One region of the Burkholderia mayonis genome, then DNA from elsewhere that is predicted to be linked to it. Evidence: predicted binding sites of a transcription regulator. Region 1 holds the regulator's gene; each other region holds the start of a gene.

Region 1 (3,272 bases):
CAGAGGCAGGATTTTGGCTAGGCGATTCATGTTGGCAGGCATAGGGGCGGCCTGGGATCTCCTCGCGGCGGACTGATTTTCCATGTCGGTCAAAAAGGACGGCGTTAGGCGAAGGAGACCTGTGAAGCGCGGCGAGCCGGCTCATCGCCCCCGATAATAACCGAGACATTATAGAGCACTGCAGACGGCGCCGCGCGCTGTGCGAAACGTCGAGAAACGCTTCTATTGTGCAGTGTTCGCGCGTCGCGCCACAGCGGTTTGCACAATAAAAAACCGCCCGTCGAAGCGGGCGGTTCGGCCAGCGCTGCCGCGCCACGGCTCATTGCGGCGGAAGTTCGATTTGCTCGGCCACCTGATGGTGCTTGATCGGCTCGTGCGCGTGCGTTTGTAGACGCTCCATGTGCTTGACGACTTGCCGGTCGAGCTTGTCGATCAGCAGATCGATCGCGGCGTACATATCGCCGTTCGCGCTTTCGACGAAGATATCCTTGCCCTTCAGATGCAGCGTGATTTCCGCCTTTTGCCGCTTGTCCTTCTCCTTGTGATTGTCGACCGTGAGGATCACAGCGCCATCGATGACCTGATCGCTATGCCGTAGCACCCTGTCGAGCTTGGTGATCACGTATTCGCGGATAGCAGGTGTGACTTCGAGATGGTGTCCACTGATCTTCAGGTTCATAGTGCTTCTCCAAGCTAATGACCACCTTCCGCATAGAGGCGGCAGCGCCTGCCGATTTCGTTTGCCGACGCTCGCCGCAGCGAGCGGATCGGTCGGCCGACTTTGCCGTCGACGATGCGGCGGCCGGAAAACGCCCACCGCGTGGCGACGGGCTACAGAGACTTGCGCAGATTTACCGCCGGGATCTTGAGGGCTTCGCGATATTTGGCAACCGTGCGGCGCGCGACCACGAACCCTTGTTCCGCTAGCAGTTCGGCTATGCGACTATCCGAAAGAGGGGATTTGGGGTCTTCGGCTCCTATCAGTTGTTTGATGAGGGCGCGGATTGCCGTCGACGACGCGGCACCTCCGGTGTCTGTCGAAACGTGCGATCCGAAGAAGTACTTAAATTCAAGTGTGCCGAACGGGGTCAGCATGTACTTGCCGGTTGTCACACGGGAGACAGTCGACTCGTGTAGGCCCAGCGTATCAGCTATTTCCCGCAAAACCAAGGGGCGCATCGCAATTTCGCCGTGCGCGAAAAAATTCTTCTGACGTTCGACAATCGCTTGCGCGACGCGCAGGATCGTCTCGAATCGCTGCTGAATATTCTTGATCAGCCAGCGCGCTTCCTGCAGTTGCTGCTTGAGCGAACCCGCGCTCGGATCGCCCCGGCTATTGCGCAGGATGTTCGCGTACAGATGGTTGATCCGCAGCCGCGGGACGACTTCCGGGTTGAGTTCCGCCTGCCAGTTCTGACCCGTCTTCTTCACGATGATGTCGGGCACCACGTAATCCGCTTCGGCTTTGCCGTACGCCGCGCCGGGGAACGGCTCGAGCGAGCGGATGAGCGCGTGCGCATCGCGCAGCTCGTCGTCGGATGCCTTCAGTTGCTTGCGCAGGCGCGTGAAATCGCGCGCGGCGAGCAGCTCGAGATGCTGTGACACGATGTCGAGTGCGAGCGCGCGCGTCGGGGACGGATCCAGCCGCAGCAATTGCAACTTCAGGCACTCGGACGGGGAGCGCGCGCCGACGCCTGCCGGATCGAAGCTGTGCAGCAGCGCGAGCGCCGCGTTCAGCTCGTCGAGGTCGACCTCGAGCTCCGGCGGCAGATCGGCGAGGACTTCTTCGAGCGACGCGGTCAGATAGCCGTCGTCGTCGAGCGATTCGATCAGGAACATCACGAGCGCGCGATCGCGCGGGCTCGCTTGCGTGACGCGCAGTTGCGCGGCGAGATGGTCGCGCAGCGACGTCGCCGTTTCGTGGATCTGCATCGGCGGCAGATCGTCGTCGTCCGAGGCGGAGGGCGAGCGGCCGAAGTCGTCGAGGTTCCACTGGCTCGCATCGCCGCTGTCGGCCGAATAGCTGTCGTATTCGTCGACGCCCGCAGGCTCGTCGCGCTCGGTGCGCTCATTCGTCGCACTCGTGCCGTTCGATGCGCCCTGCATTGGCTCGGGCGCCGACGATGCGGGCGTCTGCGCGATCACCGAGCCATCGGCCGCAACGCGCAGCGGGCTCGCGATCCAGTCGTCTTCGTTTTCGAGAAGCGGATTCTGCGCGACCGCCATCGCGACTTCCTGCTGCAGTTCGAGCGTCGACAACTGCAGCAGCCGGATCGACTGCTGAAGCTGGGGGGTGAGCGCGAGATGCTGCGACAGGCGGAGTTGGAGGCTGGCTTTCATGGCAAAAAGGGAGTCGTACCGGAAGTTTGCCACGAGGGCGGCGCGTTGAGGCATCCGGAATGACGCTTGGCGCGCGAATGCGCACGAGCGGCGCGAGCCGGGCGTGCGGAGCGAGGGCGCGGGTCGCGCCGGGGAAAGGGCGGCGGCGGGATCGTGTCCCGCGCCGCTTACATGCGGAAGTGCTCGCCGAGGTAGACGCGCCGTACGCTTTCGTTTTCGATGATGTCCTTCGGGGCGCCGGACGCGAGGACCGATCCGTCGCTGATGATGTATGCGTGATCGCAGATGCCGAGCGTCTCGCGCACGTTGTGATCGGTGATCAGCACGCCGATGTTGCGTTGCTTGAGGAACTTCACGATCTTCTGGATCTCGAGCACCGCGATCGGGTCGACGCCCGCGAACGGCTCGTCGAGCAGGATGAAGCTCGGGTTGCTCGCGAGCGCGCGCGCGATCTCGACGCGGCGGCGCTCGCCGCCCGACAGCGACAGCGCCGGATTCTCGCGCAGATGCGCGATCTGCAGCTCTTCGAGCAGTGCTTCCGCGCGCGCGCCGATCTCGTCCTTCGACAGCCGCTTGCCGTTGTCGTCGTGCTGCAGCTCAAGCACCGCGCGGATGTTCTCCTCGACGGTCAGCTTGCGGAACACCGACGCTTCCTGCGGCAGATACGACAGGCCGAGCGACGCGCGCTTGTGGATCGGCATCAGGCTGATCGGGCTGCCGTTCAGCGAGATGTCGCCCGCGTCGAGCGGCACGAGGCCGACGATCATGTAGAACGACGTCGTCTTGCCGGCGCCGTTCGGGCCGAGCAGGCCGACGACCTCGCCGCTCTTCACGTCGAGCGACACGTCCTTGACGACGGTGCGCGTGCCGTAGCGCTTCTTCAGGTTGCGCACGACGAGCGAGCTCGACGTGCCGGCCGGCTGGCGATTGGG
Region 2 (3,272 bases), 1.8 Mb from region 1:
TCGAATTGCATCCGGAGGCGAAGGCGCTGATCGAGGAGCGGATCCGCGAAACGCATACGGACCCGGCGAAGCCCGTCGATCTCGATTCACCCGAGAACCAGCATCGCTTCAACATGGGCGTGATCCCGCGCGGCGCGACGATCATCCCGAACGGCTACAACCGGATTCCGGGCTTCTCGTGCGGCGATCACCATTTCGTGCCGGGCTTTCCGGTGATGGCGTGGCCGATGATCGAATGGGTGCTCGACACGAGGTACGCGCACCTGCACCATGCGACGCCGCATGCGGAGCGTTCGCTGTACGTGTTCGAGCTGCCTGAATCGACGTTGACGCCGCTCATGGAGAAGATCGAGCGCGATTTCCCGGGCGTGCGGGTGTTCAGCCTGCCGAGCGTCGGCGACGCGGAGAGAGGCGGAATCTATGCGCGCCGGCACATCGATCTCGGCGTGAAGGGCGAGCCGGAAGCGGTCGCGGCCGCGTTCGTGAAGCTGCGCGAAGGCGTGCATCTGCTCGGCGGCGACATCGTCGAGCCGGCCATGCAGCAGCATGGCTGAGCTAAGCCGACGGTCGGCAAGCCGGCGACTGGCAAGACCGGCGACTGGCAAGAAAGAGAAGAAGACCGGCTGGCGGGATGCCGGCCGGACGCACGGCGGCGCCGACGGGCGTCGCGCCGTGCCGCACCGCGTCGGGGCGCATGCAGGCCGCGCCGGCGTCACCCGTCATCGCCGTGTCATTGCCGTGTCATCGCCCGGCACGACGATGGCGGGCGGCGGTGCGTGTGACGTGTCATGCGCCGATCCAGGGCAGGCCGCGGTGGCACCAGCCATCGACGGTCTTCCGGTGTCCTTGCGCGTCTTTCGCGCCTTCGAATCCTTCGAGCAGATCGAATGCGTGCGTGAAGCCGGCCTGCGTAGCGGCGACCGCGGCGAGCTTCGAGCGCGCGGCGCTTCGGCACAGGAACAGGACCGGCTGATCGGGCTGCACGACCGTGCGCAGATGGTCGATGAATTCCGCATTCGGCACGCCGCCCGGATAGCGAGTCCATTCGACGTGCGCGTATTGGCCATCGCCGACGAGCGGACGGCCGACCCAATCAAGCTCCGCGCGGGTGCGCACGTCGACGAGGCGCGCGTTCCGATCGAGCTGCAGCAGTTCGAAGGCCTCGGCGGGCGAGAGCGCGCCCGCGTAGTTCAGGTTGCCTTGCGCGCGGCGCGTGTCGGCCTGCGCGTAAAGCTGTTCAAGCGTACTCATGGCGGGAGGTCTCCTGCGGATCAAAAAAACATTCTAGCGTGCCGGGCGCGCGACGACGGCCGGCAGTGTCGCCATGTGCGACCGTCACCAAAAAGGTGCAAAATGCACCGTTTGCACCAAAAATGTGATTTTCGAGTGTGCGGAGCCTGACATTGCCCAATATGGGTGCGTCTTTGGCAATGTCCGGGCGCACCGAAGCCCCGAAAGAGCGCGCCCCGGCCCTGACGGGGCGCGGCCTCGCGCGTTTCGCGCCGATCTGGCGCATGCATGGCATGGAAGCTGCTACATAGATCCCGTTCGAATCGGTTGTACGCGGCAAAGAACGCTGCGCTCAGCAGCTCGCTTAACGAGGCGGTCCCAGTCCGCCGGATTTGTTCAATCAGGAGAAGAGGTTATGAGTAAAACCGTCGCCGACGTCATGCAGCTCGTGAAGGACGAGGACGTCAAGTTTGTCGATTTCCGCTTCACGGACACGCGCGGCAAGGAGCAGCACGTGTCGGTGCCGGTGTCGGCGTTTGACGAAGACAAGTTCGAAGGCGGTCACGCGTTCGACGGTTCGTCGATCGCGGGCTGGAAGGGCATCGAGGCGTCGGACATGCTGCTCGTGCCGGATCCGGACACCGCCTTCATCGATCCGTTCTATGAAGAGTCGACGCTCGTTCTGACCTGCGACGTCGTCGAGCCGGCGGACGGCAAGGGCTACGAGCGCGATCCGCGCTCGCTCGCACGGCGCGCGGAAGCGTACCTGAAGAGCTCGGGTCTCGGCGACACCGCGTACTTCGGTCCGGAGCCGGAATTCTTCATTTTCGACTCGGTCCAGTGGAACACGGACATGTCGGGCTGCTTCGTGAAGATCGGCTCGGAAGAAGCGCCGTGGTCGTCGGCGAAGGAATTCGAAGGCGGCAACACGGGCCACCGTCCGGGTGTGAAGGGCGGCTATTTCCCGGTCGCGCCGGTCGATTCGTTCCAGGACATGCGCTCGGAAATGTGCCTGCTGCTCGAGCAGATCGGCATTCCGGTCGAAGTGCACCACCACGAAGTGGCGGGCCAGGGCCAGAACGAAATCGGCACGAAGTTCTCGACGCTGGTGCAGCGCGCCGACTGGACGCAGCAGCTGAAGTACATCGTCCTTAACGTCGCGCACACGTACGGCAAGACGGCGACGTTCATGCCGAAGCCCGTCGTCGGCGACAACGGCTCGGGCATGCACGTGCACCAGTCGATCTGGAAGGACGGCCAGAACCTGTTTGCGGGCAACGGCTACGCCGGCCTGTCCGAATTCGCGCTGTTCTACATCGGCGGCATCATCAAGCACGCGCGCGCGCTGAACGCAATCACGAACCCGACGACGAACTCGTACAAGCGTCTCGTGCCGCACTTCGAAGCGCCCGTGAAGCTCGCGTACTCGGCGCGCAACCGCTCGGCGTCGATCCGTATTCCGCACGTGTCGAACCCGAAGGGCCGCCGCATCGAAACGCGCTTCCCGGATCCGATGGCGAACCCGTACCTGTGCTTCTCGGCGCTGATGATGGCGGGTCTCGACGGCGTCCAGAACAAGATCCATCCGGGCGAGGCCGCGGACAAGAACCTGTATGACCTGCCTCCGGAAGAGGATGCAAAGATCCCGACCGTGTGCGCGGGCCTCGACCAGGCGCTCGAAGCACTCGACAAGGACCGCGAGTTCCTCACGCGCGGCGGCGTGTTCACGGACGCGATGATCGATGCGTACCTCGGTCTGAAGGAGCAGGAGCTCGCGAAGTTCCGCATGACGACGCATCCGGTCGAGTTCGAGATGTACTACTCGCTGTAAGCGGCGATGGCGCTTCGTCTCGTCGGCGGACGAAGCGCCGCGGCGCCGACCGGCCTTCGCGCGGCAATTGCGCGCGAAGGCATCGGACCTTGAAAGGGGACGGCGTGACGCCGTCCCCTTTTTGTTCCGCCCGTCACGGCGGTTTTTGACACGGCATCCACGCAAGATGGTTCTGAAGAATCTGATCAAGGCCAGGGCCGGCCATCCGGAG
Region 3 (3,272 bases), 1.5 Mb from region 1:
CGCGCTGCGCCTTCACCCCTTGCTCCTTGTACGGATGCTTGACGATCCGCATCTCGGTGACGAGGTCGGCCGCGTCGACGAGCGCGTCGGGCGCGTGCCGGCCCGTCACGACGACGTGCAGCATCGGCGCGCGCGCGGCGATCGTCGCGAGCACCTCGTCGAGCGGCAGATATTCGTATTTGAGCACCGTGTTCAGCTCGTCGAGGATCACCATCCGGTAGTCGCCGCTCTCGATCATCCGGCGCGCCTCGTCCCAGCCCTTGCGGGCGGTCGCGACGTCGGCGTCGCGGTTCTGCGTGTTCCACGTGTAGCCGTCGCCCATCGTGACGAAGTCGCATTGCGCGTTCGCGCCGAGGAAATCGCGCTCGGACGTGTGCAGCGCGCCCTTGATGAACTGCACGACGCCGACCCGCATCCCGTGGCCGAGCATCCGCACGGCCATCCCGAACGCGGCCGTGCTCTTGCCCTTGCCGTTGCCGGTGTTGACGATCAGCAAGCCTTTCTCGACGGTCGCGGCCGCCTGTTTCTTCTCGTGGCCCGCGCGGCGGCGCTCGGCCATGCGTTGATGCGATTCGGAATCGGTTTTCATCGACTGGCGTCCTGTGAGTCGTGTGGTTCGTGGATCGGAAGACGGGGCGCGGCGCGCGTCACAGCGGACCGGCGAGCGCCGCCGTCACGCCGTCGAGCGCGAGCTTGCGCACGACGAGCGCGCCGTTCGGCGCGGCGAGGAGCGCGCACGGCTCGCAGACGCCGTCGACGCCGAACCGCCCGCGCGCGGCGGCCGAAGGCGGCGTGCCGGCCGCAAACGGCGTTGCGCGCGCTGCGCGCGCGATCTGCGCGGCGATCTCGTCGCGCGAGAACGCGGCGAGCGGCCAGCCGTGGCGCGCGCAGCATTCGACGAGGCCCGGCTCGTGCGCTTTCGCGTCGAGCGTCGCGACGACGCCGACGTCGGCGAGCGACGCATGCGGCAGATGCGCGAGCGCGGCGCGGATCGCGGCCTCGATCGCATCGGCGGGCCGTCCCGCGCGGCAGCCGATGCCGAGCGCGACGCGCATCATCGGGCGGCCGCGCGAGAGGGGCGGGCGCGCGGGTTCCGGCGGCGTGAGTCGGATGGAATCATGTGGTCTCGGCAGTCGACGTCCGGCTTGCCAGCCGGTGCGCCATGCGTTGCGCGCCCGGTTCCGTCCCTCGCGGGACCGGGCGTTCGGCGAGCGCGGCTCGCCCCCTGCGTCGGCCGGTATCCGGGCTGACCGCTTGCCATCCCGCCGCCTTCCCGTCCGTGGCGAGGACAGTGGCGCAATGGCGGAATGCGCGAACGCGGCGTGCGCGTCGCAGGCGGCGTACCGTTGCGAGGACAGCACAGGCTGCGCGGGCTGGCCGCTTCCTGTTTCCCGTTTGACTGAGCGCGCGATCGCGCGCTCGGGCACCGAACGCGCGCATACGATAGCACAGCGCCGACCGCGCGAGGGCGGCATGCGGAGGGCGCGCCGCGCCCGCGCCGCCTTTTGTCCGCCTTGACGCGCTGCGCCCGCGCGCCTACACTCGCTCGCGTTTTGGTGCTCGCGTGCGGGTTCTGTCGCACGCAGTTAAACGGGAAGCAGGGAGCGTCGCCGCGTCGCGGTCCGCCAACCTGCGCTGCCCCCGCAACGGTAAGCGAATGCATCGCGCGAGCGATGCGGCGCCGGCTTCTCCGCATGCCCGCCGGCATGCGCGGCCAACCACTGGACGCATTGTGTCCGGGAAGGTGAAGCGGCGTTTTCGTCAGCCCGGATACCGGCCGAGACGCAGGGTCTGTTCGCCGATCGAGCGCATGCGCCGCGCGACAGCGAGCGGTCCCGGGGTTCAGCGCCGCGGGGATGCGGCGTGTCGTCCACGGCTTCATCGCGTCGCTTGCCGCCGCTGTGTGGCTCGTCCCCGTCCGATGCCGCGTGCTTCGGCCCGCGTCGCGCGCATGTCGCGAGCGCGCGCCGGCGCGCCGCACGCATGGGCGAACGACGGGCCGGGCGGGCAGCATGCGCATCGCGCGCGATGTCGCGCGTGTTGGCATTCTTCTTGTTTGTCGACCGTTCGCAAAGGGAGCGCCATGCTCAAATCGTTTCTCCGCCTCTTCAACGACAGTCCCGCCGAGCTGCGCGGGAAGATCGTCGGCATCTACGCGCTGCTGATCGCATTCAACGTCGGCGCATGGATCTGGGCGTTCGCCGCGTTCCACGGCCAGCCGGTGCTGCTCGGCACCGCGCTGCTCGCGTACACGTTCGGGCTGCGCCACGCGGTCGACGCCGACCACATCGCCGCGATCGACAACGTCACGCGCAAGCTGATGCACGAGCGCAAGAATCCGCTCGGCGCGGGGCTCTTCTTCTCGCTCGGCCATTCGACGGTCGTGATCCTGATGACGGTCGCGGTCGCGCTGACGGCGGCGACGCTCGCCGCGCGCTTCGAAGGGATGAAGGCGTGGGGCGGCGTGATCGGCACGAGCGTGTCGGCGTTCTTCCTGCTCGTGCTCGCGTTCGCGAACCTGCTGATCCTGATCTCCGTATACCGGACGTTCCGCGCGGTGCGGCGCGGCGAGCCGCTCGTCGAGCAGGATCTCGACATCCTGCTCAACCAGCGCGGTTTCTTCGCGCGGATCTTCCGGCCGCTGTTCGCGATCGTGTCGCGCAGCTGGCATCTGTATCCGATCGGCTTTCTGTTCGGCCTGGGCTTCGACACCGCGACCGAGATCGCGCTGTTCGGCATCTCGGCCACGCAGGCGCACGGCGGCCTGTCGTTCTGGTCCGTGATGGCGCTGCCGATCCTCTTCACCGCGGGGATGACGCTCGTCGACACGACGGACGGCATCATGATGATGGGCGCGTACCGCTGGGCGTTCGTGCGGCCGATCCGCAAGATCTACTACAACATGACGATCACGTTCGTGTCGGTGCTCGTCGCCGTCGTGATCGGCGGAATCGAGGCGCTCGCGCTGATCGGCGACAAGCTCGCGCTCAAGGGCGGCCTGTGGGACTTCGCCGCGATGGCGGCCGAGCATTTCGGCATCCTCGGCTATTTCGTGATCGGCCTGTTCGTCGCGAGCTGGGCCGTGTCGGCGCTCATCTACCGGATCAAGCGCTACGACGACATCGACGTGACGATCTCCGCGTGAGCCGCGCGCATCCGTGACCGCTTCCCCATTGACCCGACACCGACCAACGGAATACCCATGCAAATGCGCAAAATCCCCGTGACGATCGTCACGGGCTTCCTCGGCAGCGGCAAGACGACGCTCTTGC

Evidence for each region. The regulator sigma-54, encoded in region 1, starts transcription at its own class of promoters, with help from an activator protein. The targets are predictions, from matches to a motif close to TGGCANGNAANCTGCTTT.
Region 2: a site for sigma-54 is predicted at 1,520-1,537, ahead of glnA (type I glutamate--ammonia ligase). Genes of this name have one in related genera too.
Region 3: a site for sigma-54 is predicted at 2,042-2,059, ahead of WS70_RS08975 (HoxN/HupN/NixA family nickel/cobalt transporter). Genes of this name have one in related genera too.

The regions. Positions count from the first base shown of each region.
Region 1 covers NZ_CP013386.1:3,358,151-3,361,422, reverse strand. The annotation lists gene ptsN (PTS IIA-like nitrogen regulatory protein PtsN) at 1-84, opposite strand, end outside; gene hpf (ribosome hibernation-promoting factor, HPF/YfiA family) at 320-679, opposite strand; gene WS70_RS16140 (RNA polymerase factor sigma-54) at 832-2,340, opposite strand; gene lptB (LPS export ABC transporter ATP-binding protein) at 2,508-3,272, opposite strand, start outside.
Region 2 covers NZ_CP013386.1:1,334,483-1,337,754, forward strand. The annotation lists gene WS70_RS06680 (competence/damage-inducible protein A) at 1-554, shown strand, start outside; gene WS70_RS06685 (rhodanese-like domain-containing protein) at 787-1,251, opposite strand; gene glnA (type I glutamate--ammonia ligase) at 1,646-3,061, shown strand; gene glnL (nitrogen regulation protein NR(II)) at 3,228-3,272, shown strand, end outside.
Region 3 covers NZ_CP013386.1:1,811,761-1,815,032, forward strand. The annotation lists gene cobO (cob(I)yrinic acid a,c-diamide adenosyltransferase) at 1-589, opposite strand, end outside; gene WS70_RS08970 (cobalamin biosynthesis protein) at 648-1,058, opposite strand; cobalamin riboswitch at 1,216-1,447, opposite strand; cobalamin riboswitch at 1,538-1,796, shown strand; gene WS70_RS08975 (HoxN/HupN/NixA family nickel/cobalt transporter) at 2,084-3,145, shown strand; gene cobW (cobalamin biosynthesis protein CobW) at 3,203-3,272, shown strand, end outside.